DNA from 2 places in the Hoeflea phototrophica DFL-43 genome. Region 1 is predicted to be linked to the other one. Evidence: riboswitches for the same ligand, from Rfam matches in the RefSeq annotation. Region 1 holds a riboswitch; the other holds the start of a gene.
The links. A riboswitch is a leader RNA that binds a small molecule or an ion and turns the genes downstream of it on or off. The one in region 1 is predicted to bind cobalamin.
Positions count from the first base shown of each region.

Region 1 (7,783 bases):
GTGTCTTTGACGTCCTGCGGGAGTGCCTTGCGCAGCGTGACCGGGCCTTCCGGGATTGGCTTCGACTTCCAGATTTGGACGATCTCGTTCATGTCGACAAGACCGGAATCCGTGGCCTTGCGAAGAGCGCCGGAATTGTAGCCGTCTTCCCAGTTGCCCTGGCCGTCTGCCCAGGTGACGCCGGCGTCGATTTCACCATTGGCAACGGCAACGATGGTCTGCTCGTGGCCGCCGGTGAACTTGACTTCACCGAAGTAATCGCCGCTTTCCATGGAAGCGCCGGTTGCCTGCGGAATTTCGATCGAGGGAATGAGGTAGCCGGAGGTCGAGTTCGGGTCACCGAATCCGAAGGTCTTGCCCTTCATGTCGTCCAGCGAAGTGATGCCGCTCTCCTTGCGGGCAAAACCGATCGAATGATAGCTGAACGAGCCGTCGAGGTTGGTCTTGACCAGCACCGGTTCGACCGACTCGGGATCGGTCAGATAGGCCTTGGCGTAGGACGATGCGCCGAGCCAGGCCATGTCGATCGAACCGCCGAGCATGCCCTGGATCACGCCGTCATAGTCAGCGGGGGTAAACAGCTTGACAGGCACACCGAGGGCTTCCTCGGCATAGGCGCGCAGGCATTCGTTCGAAGTCAGGCGATCCTGGGCGTTCTCGCCGCCGAGGATACCGATGCGGAATTCGGTGATCGCGTCCTGTGCGAATGCGCTTGTGGACAGAAGTGCGGCAGTTGCCGCCACGAGGATTGTTTTCATCATAGGATTGTCTCCGTTCGAGGGTTGTTAGAAGGGGCAGGCGAAAGGGATGATGCCGGATTGCATTCGCTGGCCGGACTGACGAACCTTCCGGGTCAGGTTGTCTCCAGGACCACTTCGCCCGAAGCATTGGTTCGCGCCTTGACATCGGCGGGGCGGCCCTGGGCCCGCAGGCTCGTCGAGGTCATGGATTCGGATATTTCTTCGCCATCGGCGCCCGATCCGTAGATGGCGCGAACGGCTTCGGTGGTCAGCGCATCAGGCTTGCCGTCAAAGACCACCTTGCCCTGCGCCATCCCGATGATGCGCTCACAATAGTTGCGCGCGGTATCGAGCGTATGCAGGTTGGTCACCACCGTGATGCCTTCCTGCCTGTTGATGTCCCGCAGCGCGTCCATCACAATCTGCGCATTGAGCGGATCAAGCGATGCGATCGGCTCGTCGGCGAGGATCAGTTTCGGGGATTGCATCAGCGCACGGGCAATGGCGACACGCTGCTGCTGCCCGCCCGAAAGCGCCTCGGCGCGCTTCGGCGCATTCTCGGCGACTCCAAGCCGCTCAAGAATGGAGATCGCCCTCAGGATGTCTTCGCGGGGAAACAGGTTGAACATCGTCGAGAAAGTCGACCGCATGTTGAGCGTGCCATGCAGGACATTCGACACCACATCCAGCCGGGGAACCAGGTTGAACTGCTGAAAGATCATCGCGCAATCGCGCTGCCAGCTTCTGAGTTCACGGCCGCTCAGGGTCGAAACCACGCGTCCGGAGTGCGAAATCACTCCGTCGCTGACCCCTGTCAGCCGATTGATCATGCGCAGGAGCGTGGATTTTCCGGCGCCCGAGCGACCGATGATGCCAACCATCTGCCCCTCGGGAATGGACAGGCTAACAGCGTCGACTGCGGTGTTGACGCCAAAACGACGCGTCACTTCGGTCAACTCAAGCATAATCAATGTCCTTTGCGGCAATCCGGATTTAGCAGTTTCTGCAAGGTGGACTATCGGAGGCATGTGAAGCTGCGATGTCGGTTTGATGTCAGTTTTGTAACGATCCACAGAGCCCCTTCTTGATCGGGGGAAATCCTTGGAAATCGGGCATTTCCGGCCTTGCATCACGGCCCCGGCCATGCACCAATGAAGCAATCTGGTGTCCGCCAAAAGCGGGAGAATCGGGAATTCGGTGCAAGACCGGAACGTGCCCAACGCTGTAACGGGGATGGCAAGCGCAAAACGTCACTGGGACCCCCGGGCCACTGGGAAATCCGGGAAGGCGCGCCTGCCAAATGATCCGAAGTCAGAAGACCGGCCAGATGTCATAGCCTAGCAGCGCGTGGACGGCGTTGCCGGGTTTTCACGGATTGTTGGGGATCAAACAATGCCGAAGACATCTGGGCTGGCCAGAGCCGAGCCGTTCCTCGCCAGTGAACGCGACGCCGTTTACAAGGCCATTTTCACCCGACGCGATGTTCGCGACCAGTTTCTGCCCGAACCTGTTCCCGATGATGTCTTGAAGAGGCTGCTCGAGGCGGCCCATCACGCGCCTTCGGTCGGTTTCATGCAGCCATGGAACTTCATCACCATCCGCAGCCAGCCGGTGCGCAACAGAATTGCGGATGCATTTGGCCGCGCAAACGATGAGGCCGCCCGGATGTTCCCGGAAGAACGGCAATCAGACTACAAAGCTCTTAAGCTCGAGGGCATCCGCAAGGCGCCGCTCAACATCTGCATCACTTGCGACCGTGGACGAGGCGGCGACGTGATCCTGGGCAAGACCCACAATCCAAATATGGATCTCTACTCCACCGTCTGCGCGGTCCAGAACCTCTGGCTCGCAGCCCGCGTCGAGGGCATCGGCATGGGCTGGGTCAGCATCTTTCATGACGCCGATCTCAAAACCATCCTCGGCATCCCTGAGCGGATCGAGATCGTCGCCTATCTCTGCCTGGGCTATGTCGATGAGCTTTATGAGCGCCCCGAACTGCAGGTCAAAGGCTGGAACCGCCGGCTGCCGCTCGACGAGTTGATCTTCGAGGAAGGCTGGCGTGGAAAGACTTAAGGCAAGGGTTCTAGCCGCCGTGGCGCTCGAGGAACTCTTCGGCCGACAGTGCGCGAAAGTCCTTGAGCGCGGAATGCAGCTTGTCATGCTCCCAGTCCCACCAGGCAAGCGCATCAAGCCGGGAGGCGACGTCATCGGAAAAGCGTTGCCGGATCGTGCGGGCCGGAACGCCAACCGCAATGGCAAAGTCAGCCACATCCTTGGTGACCACCGCATTGGCGCCAATGCTTGCGCCATTGCCGATCGTCACCCCCGGCATCACCACCGCGCCATGACCAATCCATGTGTCATGACCGATGGTGATCCCCTGCCCGGCGCGCCAATCAAAGAACGCCTGATCGTCGCTCTCACCATCGAAATACCACGATGAGCGATAGCTGAAATGATGCAGCGAAGCCCGGTCCATCGGATGCATGCTCGCGTAAATCCGCACATGGCTGGCGATGTTGGCAAACTTGCCGATGGTCGCATAGGCGATCTGGGTGTTGTCGACGCAGTAGGAATAGTCGCCCATGGTCGAGTGCGACAGCGTACACCCGGCACCGACTTCGGTGTAGCGGCCAAGCGTCGAGTCCACGATCTTCGCTGTGGCGTGAACCAGCGGAGCTTCAGACAACTTGGTCATGCGGCAGATTTTCCGGCTGCGAATGCGGAAACGTCGATCACCTGGTCGGCGACCGCGTTGCGCACATCATAATCGTGGAAGATCCCCAGGAGCGCGGCACCTTCAGCCTTCTTGGCGGCAATCAATTCGATCACAACCTCGCGATTGGCCGCGTCCAGCGACGCTGTCGGCTCGTCGAGCAGCAGGACCGGATGGTCGGTGATGAAGCCGCGGGCAATGTTGACGCGCTGCTGCTCACCGCCGGAGAAGGTGGCCGGCGGCAACGACCAGAGCCGTTCGTGCAGGTTGAGCTGGGCAAACAGCACGCGCGCACGGTCGCGGGCCTCCTCGCGCGCCACGCCGCGCACCAGAAGCGGCTCGGCAGCGACATCCAGGGCGGACACCCGCGGGACCGCACGCAGGAACTGGCTGACATAGCCGATCGTATCGCGGCGGATCTCAAGCACCTTGCGTGGGCTGGCCGAGGCAATATCGACATGCTTGCCATTGTGCAGCACCAGAATCTGCCCGCCATCGCAGCCGTAATTTCCATAAAGCATCTTCAGGATCGAGCTCTTGCCCACACCTGAAGGTCCGCCAAGCACGGCGCAGGCCCCGGAGTTCATCGAGAAGGAGACATTGGCAACGACGGGCAGTTCAACACCACCGCGCATGTGCATGACGAAGGTCTTGTGAACCTCGGATGCAATCAGAAGGGAGGTCATCGGCTTACACCTGAAGAATGGAGGAAACGAGAAGCTGCGTGTAGGGCGCGCGCGGGTCATCAAGCACCCGGTCGGTCAGGCCTGCTTCGATCACCCGGCCATCCTTCATCACGATCATCCGGTCCGACAGGAGCCGTGCCACAGCGAGATCGTGGGTGACCACCACCACGGCGAGCCCCAGATCGGAAACCAGCCCTCGCAACAGATCAAGCAGCCGCGCCTGCACTGAAACATCGAGCCCGCCGGTCGGCTCATCCATGAAAACGAGCCGCGGATTGGTGACCAGATTGCGGGCGATCTGCAGCCGCTGGCGCATGCCGCCGGAGAAAGCGCGCGGCTGGTCATCGACCCGGTCCGCATTGATCTCGACCCGCTCGAGCCACTCGATCGCAGCTCCGCGGATGTTGCCGTAATGCCGGTCCCCGATCGCCATCAGCCGTTCGCCGACATTGGCGCCGGCCGAGACCGTCATCCTCAGGCCATCAATCGGATTCTGGTGGACAAAGCCCCAGTCGGTGCGCATCAAAAAACGCCGCTCGGCCTCCGCCATCTTGTAGATGTCGGCACTTGCGCCATCGCGCATGCGGTAGTTCACCGTGCCGCAGGTGGGCGTCAGCCGCGAGGAAATGCAATTGAGAAGCGTGGTCTTGCCAGAGCCGGATTCGCCAACAATCGCCAGCACCTCGCCCGGCCAGAGATCGAAACTCACATCGGCGCAGCCGATCCGGTCGCCATAGACCCGGGTGATGCCGTCGACCGACAGCAATGGCTGGTCCGCTGTGGCAGCCGCCACAGTGTCGTGATCATCATAAAAATCTGCCATCGCCATCACAGGCTCTCCTTCCGGCTATCAGCGTCATCGGCCGGGAGCTCACTGCCCAGCATCACCCCGCGGTGGCCTTCGGCTCTGCGGCTCTCGCAATGATCGGTGTCCGAACACACGAACATCCGGCCGCCCTTGTCGTCGAGGACAACCTCGTCGAGATAGACCTGTTCTGCCCCGCACAACGCGCAGGGTTGCTCGAACTCTTGAATTTCGAACGGATGGTCCTCGAAATCCAGGCTCACCACATCGGTGTGCGGCGGGATCGCATAGATCCGTTTTTCCCGGCCTGCGCCGAACAGCTGCAACGCTTGCGAGCGGTGCATTTTCGGATTGTCGAATTTCGGCGTTGGCGAGGGATCCATCACATAACGCCCCTCGACCTTCACCGGATAGGCGTAAGTTGTGGCGATATGGCCGTTGCGGGCAATGTCCTCATAAAGCTTCACATGCATGAGGCCATACTCCTCGAGCGCATGCATCTTGCGGGTCTCGGTTTCGCGCGGCTCAAGGAAGCGCAAGGGTTCCGGGATGGGAACCTGGTAGACAAGAACCTGACCTTCGGCGAGCGGCGTTTCGGGAATCCGGTGCCTTGTCTGGATGATCGAAGCTTCCGTTGTAGTGGTCGTCGTCGCCACACCGGCGGTCTTGGCAAAAAAGGCCCGGATCGAGACAGCATTGGTGGTGTCGTCGGCACCCTGGTCGATCACCTTGAGCACGTCTTCGGAACCGATGATCGAGGCTGTAACCTGAACACCCCCCGTCCCCCAGCCATAGGGCATCGGCATCTCACGGCTGGCGAATGGAACCTGGTAGCCGGGGATCGCGATGCCCTTGAGGATCGCGCGGCGGATCATCCGCTTGGTCTGCTCATCCAGATAGGCGAAATTGTAGCTCGCCAACCCCTGACCAGACGTCTGTGTGAGTTGCGCGTTCATTCCGCTGCCTCCATGGTGTCATCGGTGGATGCGGTGGCATCGTCTGAAGCGTTGCTTGCAAAATGCTCGGCACGCATGCGGCGCACCAGATCGAGTTCCGCCTGGAAGTCGACATAATGCGGCAGCTTGAGATGTTCGACGAAGCCGGTCGCCTGCACATTGTCGCAATGCGACAGCACAAATTCTTCGTCCTGGGCCGGTGCGATGATGTCCTCGCCGAGTTCGGATGCCCGCAGAGCCCGGTCGCACAGCGACATCGCCATCGCCTTGCGCTCGGCCTGACCGAACACCAGACCATAGCCGCGGGTGAACTGCGGCGGCACCTTGGCCGAGCCCTTGAACTGGTTGACCATCTGGCATTCCGTCAACTTCACCCTGCCGATTGTGACCGCGAAGCCAAGCTCCGGGATCATCATCTCTACATCGACTTCGCCAATGCGGATCTCACCGGCAAAGGGGTGGCTGCGCGCATAGCCGCGCTGGGTCGAATAGGCGAGTGCGAGCAGAAAGCCTTCGTCGCCGCGGGCCAATGTCTGCAGCCGCGCGTCGCGCCCCATCGGATACTCGGTTGGGGTGCGAGTGATGTCCGCAACGTGAGAAGAATTGTCGGCAACCGGATCATCTTCAATCAGCCCCTCGTCGCCAAGAATATCGGACACGCGGACAATCTTTTCGCCTGTGTCAGGCCCCGTTTCGGGTCCATCGATCGGCTCGTCTGCGGCCAGATCCGGATCGAGCAGCCGGTGCGTGTAGTCGAAGGTCGGCCCAAGCAATTGTCCGCCCGGCAGGTCCTTGTAGATTGCAGAAACCCGGCGTTCGACCAGCATGTTTCCGGTATCAACCGGCTCGGAATGGCCGAACCGCGGCAAAGTGGTCCGGTAGGCACGCAACAGGAACACGGCTTCGATCAGATCGCCCCGCGCCTGCTTGATCGCAAGGGCGGCGAGTTCTGGGTCGTAGAGCGAGCCCTCGGCCATGACCCGGTCGACCGCAAGCGACAATTGCCCGGCGATCTGCGCAAGGGTCAGCGCCGGAACGCTTCGATCCCCGCGCCGCCGGTCGGCCAGCAGACGATGTGCATTGGTGATGGCGGCTTCCCCGCCCTTGACGGCAACATACATGGCTCAAGCCTCCGGCATGATCAGACGGGCGCTGCGCGGCAGAGCGGCAACGCCATCGGGAGCGGCAAGGATCAGATCCACACCGCGCGGGAAAGCAGCACGGTTGGCGCGCCACTGCGCAGCAAAATGCTGCGGCATCGGATCCGGCGCGAGAGTGCTCTGACCGTCGATACCCGGACCTTCAAGCACCAGCTGCGGGCCTTTTGTCAGCGTCTCGACCTGAAGGATCAGCGTTGTCGAGCGATCGGGATATTCCTGCGTCCCCAATGCAAACCCATTGAGTGAGGACAGTCTCTGCGGCGCAGCCACCAGCGCAAATGCAGCCTCGGACTGGTAAGGCGTCGTGGGCGCCCCGGTGTGAAACACCACCCAGTCCCGCACCATGCCTGTTTTCGCCATCGATGGATCGAGCCAGACCGTTGTGTCGGCATCCGCGAGAGCGCAAATCACGGCGCCTGCCACGGGACCCAGAGGGGGCGGCGGCGCGGTGAATTCGGGAAAGTGATGCACGGTGCCAGGCCGGGCCATCGCATCCATCACGGCGCGGAAGACCTGCTGTGAGGCCTGCACAGGATCGCTGAAACCGCCATCATAGGCGGAGGCTTTTTCGACAACATCGACCATCAGTCTTCTCCCCTGACCATCGTGAAGAAATTGACCTTTGTCGCAGCCGTTTCGGTGCGCATATTGGCATCCGATGCCAGTGCCAAAGCCTCAAGCGGCGCGACAATTCCGGTTTCGATCGCGTCCGCATGGCCT
Region 1 is NZ_CM002917.1:2,910,018-2,917,800, forward strand. Features, by position in the region: gene phnD (phosphonate ABC transporter substrate-binding protein) at 1-761, opposite strand, end outside; gene phnC (phosphonate ABC transporter ATP-binding protein) at 854-1,705, opposite strand; cobalamin riboswitch at 1,886-2,082, shown strand; gene bluB (5,6-dimethylbenzimidazole synthase) at 2,133-2,813, shown strand; gene HPDFL43_RS13800 (DapH/DapD/GlmU-related protein) at 2,824-3,438, opposite strand; gene phnL (phosphonate C-P lyase system protein PhnL) at 3,435-4,142, opposite strand; gene phnK (phosphonate C-P lyase system protein PhnK) at 4,147-4,971, opposite strand; gene HPDFL43_RS13815 (alpha-D-ribose 1-methylphosphonate 5-phosphate C-P-lyase PhnJ) at 4,971-5,903, opposite strand; gene HPDFL43_RS13820 (carbon-phosphorus lyase complex subunit) at 5,900-7,024, opposite strand; gene phnH (phosphonate C-P lyase system protein PhnH) at 7,028-7,648, opposite strand; gene phnG (phosphonate C-P lyase system protein PhnG) at 7,648-7,783, opposite strand, start outside.

Region 2 (7,783 bases), 320 kb from region 1:
TTCGGCAGATGCCCAGTTCATGTTGGCGACAGTCACGGTGCCGCATTCGCTGTGCGATGCCGCCTGTGCTGCGCCGGCAAAGCCCATTAGGCCTGCGGCGAGGACGGTGGAAGCGAGAAGCTTCTTCATATGTAAGACCTCCCAGTCTCATAGTGCAGTGTCTGTTTGAATGTTCGGTCAGTCCGGTCACTGCGCATTCCGGGTACCGATGGATTTGAAGGCAAGTTGCCACTCTGGCTTTGTTTATGCCGGAGTGCGCGCCGGATTCGACACAGCGGCAACGAAAAATGACTGAAGCTGCCTCGCGGAACTCTGTCGCAAGCCGGCGCCCAGTCGAAATGCCTGCTTGCAGGGTAAGGAGTTAGCGTCAGAAATCAACCGTGATGCCGATTTTTCACATTCCCCGGGGCAATCGGAATGCGCTGCGCTAAGGTAAGGTCTTGCAGTGCAATAATATGCCAGATTCATGATTGCTTAGGGATTCACTAACTCTCCGGTAACGATGTCCGGGTTACACATCTTCTCACGGCGGGGGACAACCGCTGAGCATCCCGGCCAAGGTACTGCGTACCGGGGTGTCGCGAACCTCGCGCGTAAATGTGGGGACGCCAAGCGTATTTTGGCAGGCCGTTCGGATTTCAGGGTCCGGACGGCCTTCGCATTTTGGGCTTTGTTCAGCGATCAACCCCACTGGATCTTGCTCAAAGCGCCACAACGAGAAAAGGCCGAACGGTTTGTCCGTCCGGCCTTGTGTGCAAATGTGGAACGCCGCATGAAATGGGCGTTGATATGTCAGTTCAGCCTGCCGACGAGGTCCGGATAAGGTTGTTGACCAAGCTGCGAAGCGGGCTTTTGGGACCCGTTTTTTCAGAGGGAAGCACGTTGTTCCAAGCGATTTGCACGCCGTTGGCGGAATTGAATACGTAAAGCATCGCGATGTCCTTCCTCTTGTCTGGCCACTGTCTGTCGGTGGGTTCGGTTTGAATGTCTCGATGGTGATCACCATCTGCCGGTGCTCTAGGCTTATTGGGTCTGCTGAGCTGCATTGAATACGCCGCGGCGTGTCGCATTTCAGATGCCGGAGACAAAACTTTCTCCAGTTTTGGGAATGTGATTAAGCGGCGGTTAACAAACGGCCTTTTTGCCCTTTTGCGGGCCGGTTGCGGGTGCTATCGAACAGGATATGACAAGGGCGTTAATGTTTCAGGGGACAGGCTCGGATGTCGGCAAAACCGTGCTGGTTGCGGGGTTTTGCCGGCTTGCGGCGAATCACGGGCTGAAAGTGCGTCCGTTCAAGCCGCAGAACATGTCCAACAATGCAGCAGTGGCCGATGACGGCGGTGAAATCGGGCGGGCGCAATGGTTGCAGGCCATGGCCTGCCGGACGCCAGCGAGCATTCACATGAACCCGGTCCTGCTCAAGCCGCAGTCGGAAACCGGCTCCCAGGTTGTCGTCCAGGGCAAGGTCACCGGCCACGCTCGCGGGCGGGATTACCAGACTCTCAAGCCCAAACTGATGGCGGCGGTAATGGACAGCTTTGGCCGCATAGGCGAGGACGCCGATCTGGTGCTGGTGGAGGGGGCTGGCTCCCCCGCCGAAATCAACCTCAGGGCGGGCGACATCGCCAATATGGGATTTGCGACATTGGCCAAGGTGCCGGTGGTGCTGGTGGGCGACATCGACCGTGGCGGCGTGATTGCATCCATCGTCGGCTCGCACACGATCCTGCCCGATGCCGACCGGGCAATGATTGCGGGCTACCTGATCAACAAGTTCCGCGGCGATGTGAGCCTGTTTGACGACGGCATCTCGGCGATCGAGGGATTTACCGGATGGCCCTGTTTCGGCGTTGTGCCCTGGCTCAAATCCGCAGCCCGTCTGCCGGCAGAGGATTCGGTGGCGCTCGAACGGCTTGTTCGTGGCAAGGCAGGAGCGCTCAAGATCGCGGTGCCGGTGCTGTCGCGGATCGCCAATTTCGATGATTTCGATCCGCTGCGCGCGGAGCCCGATGTGGAGCTGGTGTTTGTCAAACCCGGCGAGCGTCTGCCGGAGGATGCCGGGCTGGTGATTCTGCCCGGTTCGAAATCCACCATCGGAGACCTTGCCGATTTCCGCGGTCAGGGCTGGGATGCGGATCTTCAGGCGCATCATCGCCGTGGCGGGCGGATCATCGGGATTTGCGGCGGCTACCAGATGCTTGGCCGCATGGTGCGTGATCCGCTGGGTATTGAAGGCGCAGAGCCGGCCGCCGAAGGGCTCGGCCTGCTTGATATCTCGACAGAAATGGCGCCTGAGAAAACGGTTCGCAACATCGCCGCACGATCCGCACAAGGCGATCTGCCGCTTGAGGGTTACGAGATCCATCTGGGTGTCAGCCAGGGCCCGGACTGCGCCCGGCCGATGACCATTCTCGACGGACGGCCCGATGGTGCGACCTCGCCGGACGGTCGCGTCTCCGGGACCTATCTTCACGGGCTGTTCGGTTCGGATGCCTATCGCGCCGAATTGCTGAAGAGTTTCGGACTGACCGGTGGATTGCTGAACTACCGCGAAGATGTCGATGCGGCGCTCGACGATATTGCCGCGGAACTGGGCCGTTTGGTTGGATTTGAACGGATCATGGAGGCCAGCGGCGTCATTGGTCGTTGATGGACGATCTGAGGGCGCAATCGAGATTGACACCCGGCGGGCCTGTGCCTATCACTTGGGTCTCGAATGGTTCCAGGGATGCAAGTTGTCTCTCCGGATCAAAAGGGAATGCGACGGGATGGACCCAAGCCGGGCATCCTTATCGCAGCCGACCCCGCGACTGTAGAGCGGTTAGGCAAATGTCACCGGTTCGGGACGCCAGGGTGACGGGGGAACAATGGTGTTTGCCTGTGATCTGAACCAACCAAGCCGGGGAAAGCCACTGACGTGGCGGCATGATCAATCGGCGCGGACGCCTCTTTGTCTACGAATCGTCCCGTTTTCATGACCGCCTCAAACGTCGGGAAGGCTGGCATTTGCTGTTGTGCGACTTATCTGGTTGCACAGAACCCGCGAGCCAGGAGACCTGCCATTCGCACCGGTTGAGAGCCGGACCTTTGGAAGAGGTGTTCTTCCGAAGCCATTCACGGAGGTTGTCATGGCTGTTAAGACTGAAACGCTTTCACTGACCGATCGCATCGGCGCACGTACCGTTGCCGGATTGATGGCACTGGTCATCGGTTCCATTCTGGTGTTCGGAGTTGGCCTGGCCAATTCGCAGACGCTGCACGACGCGGCGCACGACACCCGGCATTCCTACGGCTTTCCCTGCCACTAAGGGATTGATCTCATGATTGTCAGGTTGCTCCTGGCGGCTCTTGCCGCCGGGCTTATCGCCGGTTTGGTGATGACGCCCGCCCAATATGTCAAAACCATTCCGCTTATCATGCAGGCAGAAGCCTATGAGAATGGCGAGGCTGGTCACAGCCATGGCGCTGCTGAAGCAGAGGCCAGCCATTCCCATGATCATGGCGAAGGCGAAGAACAGCTCTGGTTTGGCCGTTTCGGCAATACGATTCTCGCCAATCTGGTCGCCGGTGGCGGCTTTGCCCTGATGCTGGCGGCCGTGGCGCTTCTGACCGGGATCGAGTTTCCCGCCGGACGTGAAGCCTTGATGCGGGGCTTGTTCCTTGGCGCCGGTGCCTGGTTTGCAGTCCAACTCGCCCCCTCCTTCAGCCTGCCGCCTGCGGTGCCCGGGTTTCCCTATGCGGATCTCGGTGATCGCCAGAGCTGGTGGATGATCACGGTCGCTCTGACGGGACTTGGCCTTTGGCTGATCGCGCTGAGACCGGAGATGATTGCCAAGGCGGTTGGCGTTGTGCTGATCGCTGCGCCGCATATGTGGGGCGTGCCCGTGCCGGAAGACATCTACAGCGAAGTTCCCGCCTATATCGCGTCTGCCTATGCCGCGGCATCGTTGGCGACCACACTGTTTTTCTGGCTGTTGCTCGGTGGCCTGCTCGGGGTTTTCCTGTCGCGGGTTCCCCGGGACGCAGAGGCGTGACGGGGGCGTGAGCGGCAAACTGCCAGCGGTGACGCTTGTGCTCGGCGGCGCACGCTCGGGCAAGTCGGCCTTTGCCGAACGGTTGGTCGAGGCGGCCTCGCCAATGCGGTTCTATCTGGCGACCGGTCAGGCCTGGGATGAAGAGATGCGCGCGCGGATCTCAACGCACCAGGACCGGCGCGGGGCCGGATGGGAAACCGTCGAGGCTCCGGTTGAGCTGGCGGAAGCGCTTGCTGACGCGGCGCGCGCCGACCGCCCGGTGCTGGTTGATTGCCTGACGCTGTGGGTGACCAATCTGATGCTCGGCGAACATGACATTGATGCGGCCTTTGAACGGCTCGCCAAAACACTGCCGGGCCTCAAGGGGCCGGTGGTTTTCGTTTCCAACGAGGTTGGCCTCGGCATCGTGCCGGACAATGCCATGGCGCGCGCGTTTCGCGATCATGCCGGCCGCCTCCACCAGACAATCGCGGGTCTGGCCGATGAAGTCCATTTCGTCGCTGCCGGTCTGCCGCTCAAGATGAAGGGTTAGAACCATGAACGGGTCCAAGATTCCCGCCACCGTAATCACCGGGTTTCTCGGTGCCGGCAAGACCACGCTGATCCGCCACATGCTGGCCAATGCCAATGGCAAACGCATTGCGCTGATCATCAACGAGTTTGGCGATCTGGGTGTGGATGGCGATGTGCTCAAGGGTTGCGGCGATGAGGTCTGTTCGGAGGACGACATCGTCGAGCTGACCAATGGCTGCATCTGCTGCACCGTGGCCGATGATTTCATCCCGACGATGGAACAGCTGCTGGCGCGCAAGAACCGGCCTGATCACATCGTCATCGAGACGTCCGGCCTTGCGCTGCCGCAGCCGCTGGTCGCCGCTTTCAACTGGCCCGGGATCAAGACCCAGGTGACAGTCGATGGGGTTGTGACCGTGGTCGACAGCGCTGCGGTGGCGGCCGGACGGTTTGCCCATGATCATGACAAGCTCGACGCACAGCGCCAGGCTGACGAGGGGCTTGATCATGAAAGCCCGCTTGAGGAACTGTTCGAAGACCAGCTCACGGCCGCGGATCTGATCGTGCTCAACAAGGCTGACCTGATCAGTGCGGAAGAGCTGGAAGGCGTGCGCAGCGGGATTTCCGCACACATGTCGCGCAAACCTGCATTCGTGGAATCGCGGCAGGGTGAGGTGGCGCCGGAGGTTCTTCTGGGGCTTGGCATGGGCACGGAAGACGACATCGCCAACCGCAAGTCGCATCACGAGCTTCACCATGAGGACGGCCACGAACACGATCATGATCATGACGAGTTCGAGAGCTTCGTCGTGTCGCTGGGACCGGTCGCCGACCCGGCAGCCTTTACCCAAGGCCTGGTCACGCTGATCCAGACCCACGACATTCTTCGGCTCAAGGGCTTTGCCGATGTTGCCGGCAAGCCGATGCGGCAGGTGATCCAGGCCGTGGGCAGCCGCATCGACACCCATTTCGACCGGCCTTGGGCTGCCGGCGAAACACGCGAGACACGGCTGGTGGTGATCGGGCTTCATGATCTTGATGAAGCCGCAATCCGCGATGGTCTGTCCCAGCTTTCAGGCTGAGGCAATAAGGAGGCTCCGTCCCGATGCATCTGCTGGTCGCGCAAAAAGGGGCGTTGAGCGATGGTGACGAGGCCGTTGACCTCGGCCAGTCTCCCGGCGATATCCTGTTCCTGAGCGCCGCCGACACCGAGCTTGCGAGCATTGCCGGCGCGCGTCAGGCGTCGGGCTCCATGGCCTGGCGGCTTGCCAGCCTGAGTGATCTCAAACACCCGATGTCGGTCGACACCTTCATCGCCCGCATGGCGCCGAAGGCGAGGCTGGTGGTGGTGCGGGCGCTTGGCGGGGCAAGCTATTTCTCCTATGCGCTGGAAAGCCTCCGGGCTGCTGCTTCGACGTACGGCTTCAAGCTTGCGGCGCTGCCGGGCGACGACAAGCCCGATCCGGGGCTGGAGCCGTTCTCGACCCTTGACGAGGCCGACCGGCTGGCACTCTGGGCCTATCTCAACGAGGGTGGGGCGGAGAACGCGCGCGGTTTCATTGACCTGTCCGAGGCCCTGCTGACGGGTGGCGAACGGCCCGGACCTGCGGCGCCCCTGCTCAAGGCCGGTCTGTGGCATCCTGCCAAGGGCAATCCGTCGCTCGATGATCTGAAACGGGACTGGAAGGCTGATGCGCCGGTGGCGGCCATCTGTTTTTACCGGGCGCTGGTTCAAAGCGGGCAGACTGCGCCGGTCTCAGCACTTTGCGATGCGTTGCGCGAACAGGGCGTCAATGCGCTTCCTGTGTTCGTCTCAAGCCTCAAGGATCCGGTCTCGGTCGGTACGGTGGAGGCGATCTTCGCAGGCGCTGCGCCCGATGTGGTGATCAACGCCACCGGGTTCGCGGTTTCGTCGCCTGGTGGCGCGACCAAGGGCACGGTGCTCGAATCGACTGGCGCGCCGGTGTTGCAGGCGGTGTTTGCCGGCGGCGGGCGGGACGCTTGGGCTGCCTCGCAGCAGGGTCTCACCTCGCGGGATCTGGCCATGCATGTGGCTCTGCCGGAGGTGGATGGACGGGTGCTGGCTCGCGCGGTGTCGTTCAAGGCCGCGGCGCGGTTTGATGAGACCGTTGAGGCCAACATTGTTGCCCACCAGCCCGAACCGGACCGGATGGCGTTTGTCGCCGAACTGGCGCGGCGCTGGGCGCGTCTGCGGATGACCTCACCGTCCGAGCGGCGGGTGGCGATCGTGCTGGCCAACTATCCCAACCGCGATGGCCGCATCGCCAATGGCGTCGGGCTCGACACACCGGCCGGCACGGTTGAGGTGATGCGTGCCATGGCTGAAGCCGGGTATCAGACCGGCGATCTGCCTGCCGATGGTGATGCGCTGGTAACCGAGCTGAAGGCCGGGCCGACCAATGCGCTTGGCGGCAGGCGCAAGGAAGGCGTGGTTCTTTCTGCAGAGGCCTACCGGGACTTCTATGACCGGCTTGATCCCGAAATCCGTGAGGCGGTGACTGCGCGCTGGGGTATGCCGGAGGAAGACCCGTTCTTCCGGGGTGGCGCGTTTCATCTCGCGCTTCTGCGTTTTGGCAATGTGGTCATCGGGATCCAGCCTGCACGCGGTTACAACATAGATCCGAAGGCGAGCTACCACGCGCCGGATCTGGTGCCGCCGCACGGCTATCTGGCGTTTTATGCCTGGCTGCGTGAGAGCTTTGACACTCATGCGGTCATCCATATGGGCAAGCATGGCAATCTCGAATGGCTGCCGGGCAAGGCCCTGGCGCTGTCGCGCGGGTGCTATCCGGAGGCGGTGCTTGGAGCGACGCCGCATATCTATCCGTTCATCGTCAATGATCCGGGCGAGGGCACGCAGGCCAAGCGGCGGACCTCGGCGGTGATCATCGACCATCTGACGCCGCCGCTGACCCGCGCCGAGAGCTATGGTCCGCTCAAGGATCTCGAGGCACTGGTCGACGAATTCTACGAGGCTTCCGGCCATGATCCGCGACGGCTGAAGCTGCTCAAGGGCCAGATCCTCGATCTGGTGCGCGACATCGGGCTTGATCATGATGCCGGGATTGCGGCGGGCGATGATGACGATCTGGCGCTCGAAAAGCTCGATGCCTGGCTGTGTGACCTCAAGGAAATGCAGATCCGCGACGGGCTGCACATCTTCGGCAAGTCGCCTGAGGGCTCGCTGCTGACGGATCTGACGGTGGCGCTGGCGC
Region 2 is NZ_CM002917.1:3,226,574-3,234,356, reverse strand. Features, by position in the region: gene HPDFL43_RS15320 (ABC transporter substrate-binding protein) at 1-129, opposite strand, end outside; gene HPDFL43_RS15310 (cobyric acid synthase) at 1,184-2,650, shown strand; cobalamin riboswitch at 2,701-3,078, shown strand; gene HPDFL43_RS15305 (CbtB domain-containing protein) at 3,129-3,308, shown strand; gene HPDFL43_RS15300 (CbtA family protein) at 3,321-4,034, shown strand; gene cobU (bifunctional adenosylcobinamide kinase/adenosylcobinamide-phosphate guanylyltransferase) at 4,042-4,566, shown strand; gene cobW (cobalamin biosynthesis protein CobW) at 4,571-5,629, shown strand; gene cobN (cobaltochelatase subunit CobN) at 5,653-7,783, shown strand, end outside.
Region 2: linked by a shared signal. The riboswitch ahead of HPDFL43_RS15305 (CbtB domain-containing protein) and the one ahead of bluB (5,6-dimethylbenzimidazole synthase) in region 1 are both predicted to bind cobalamin.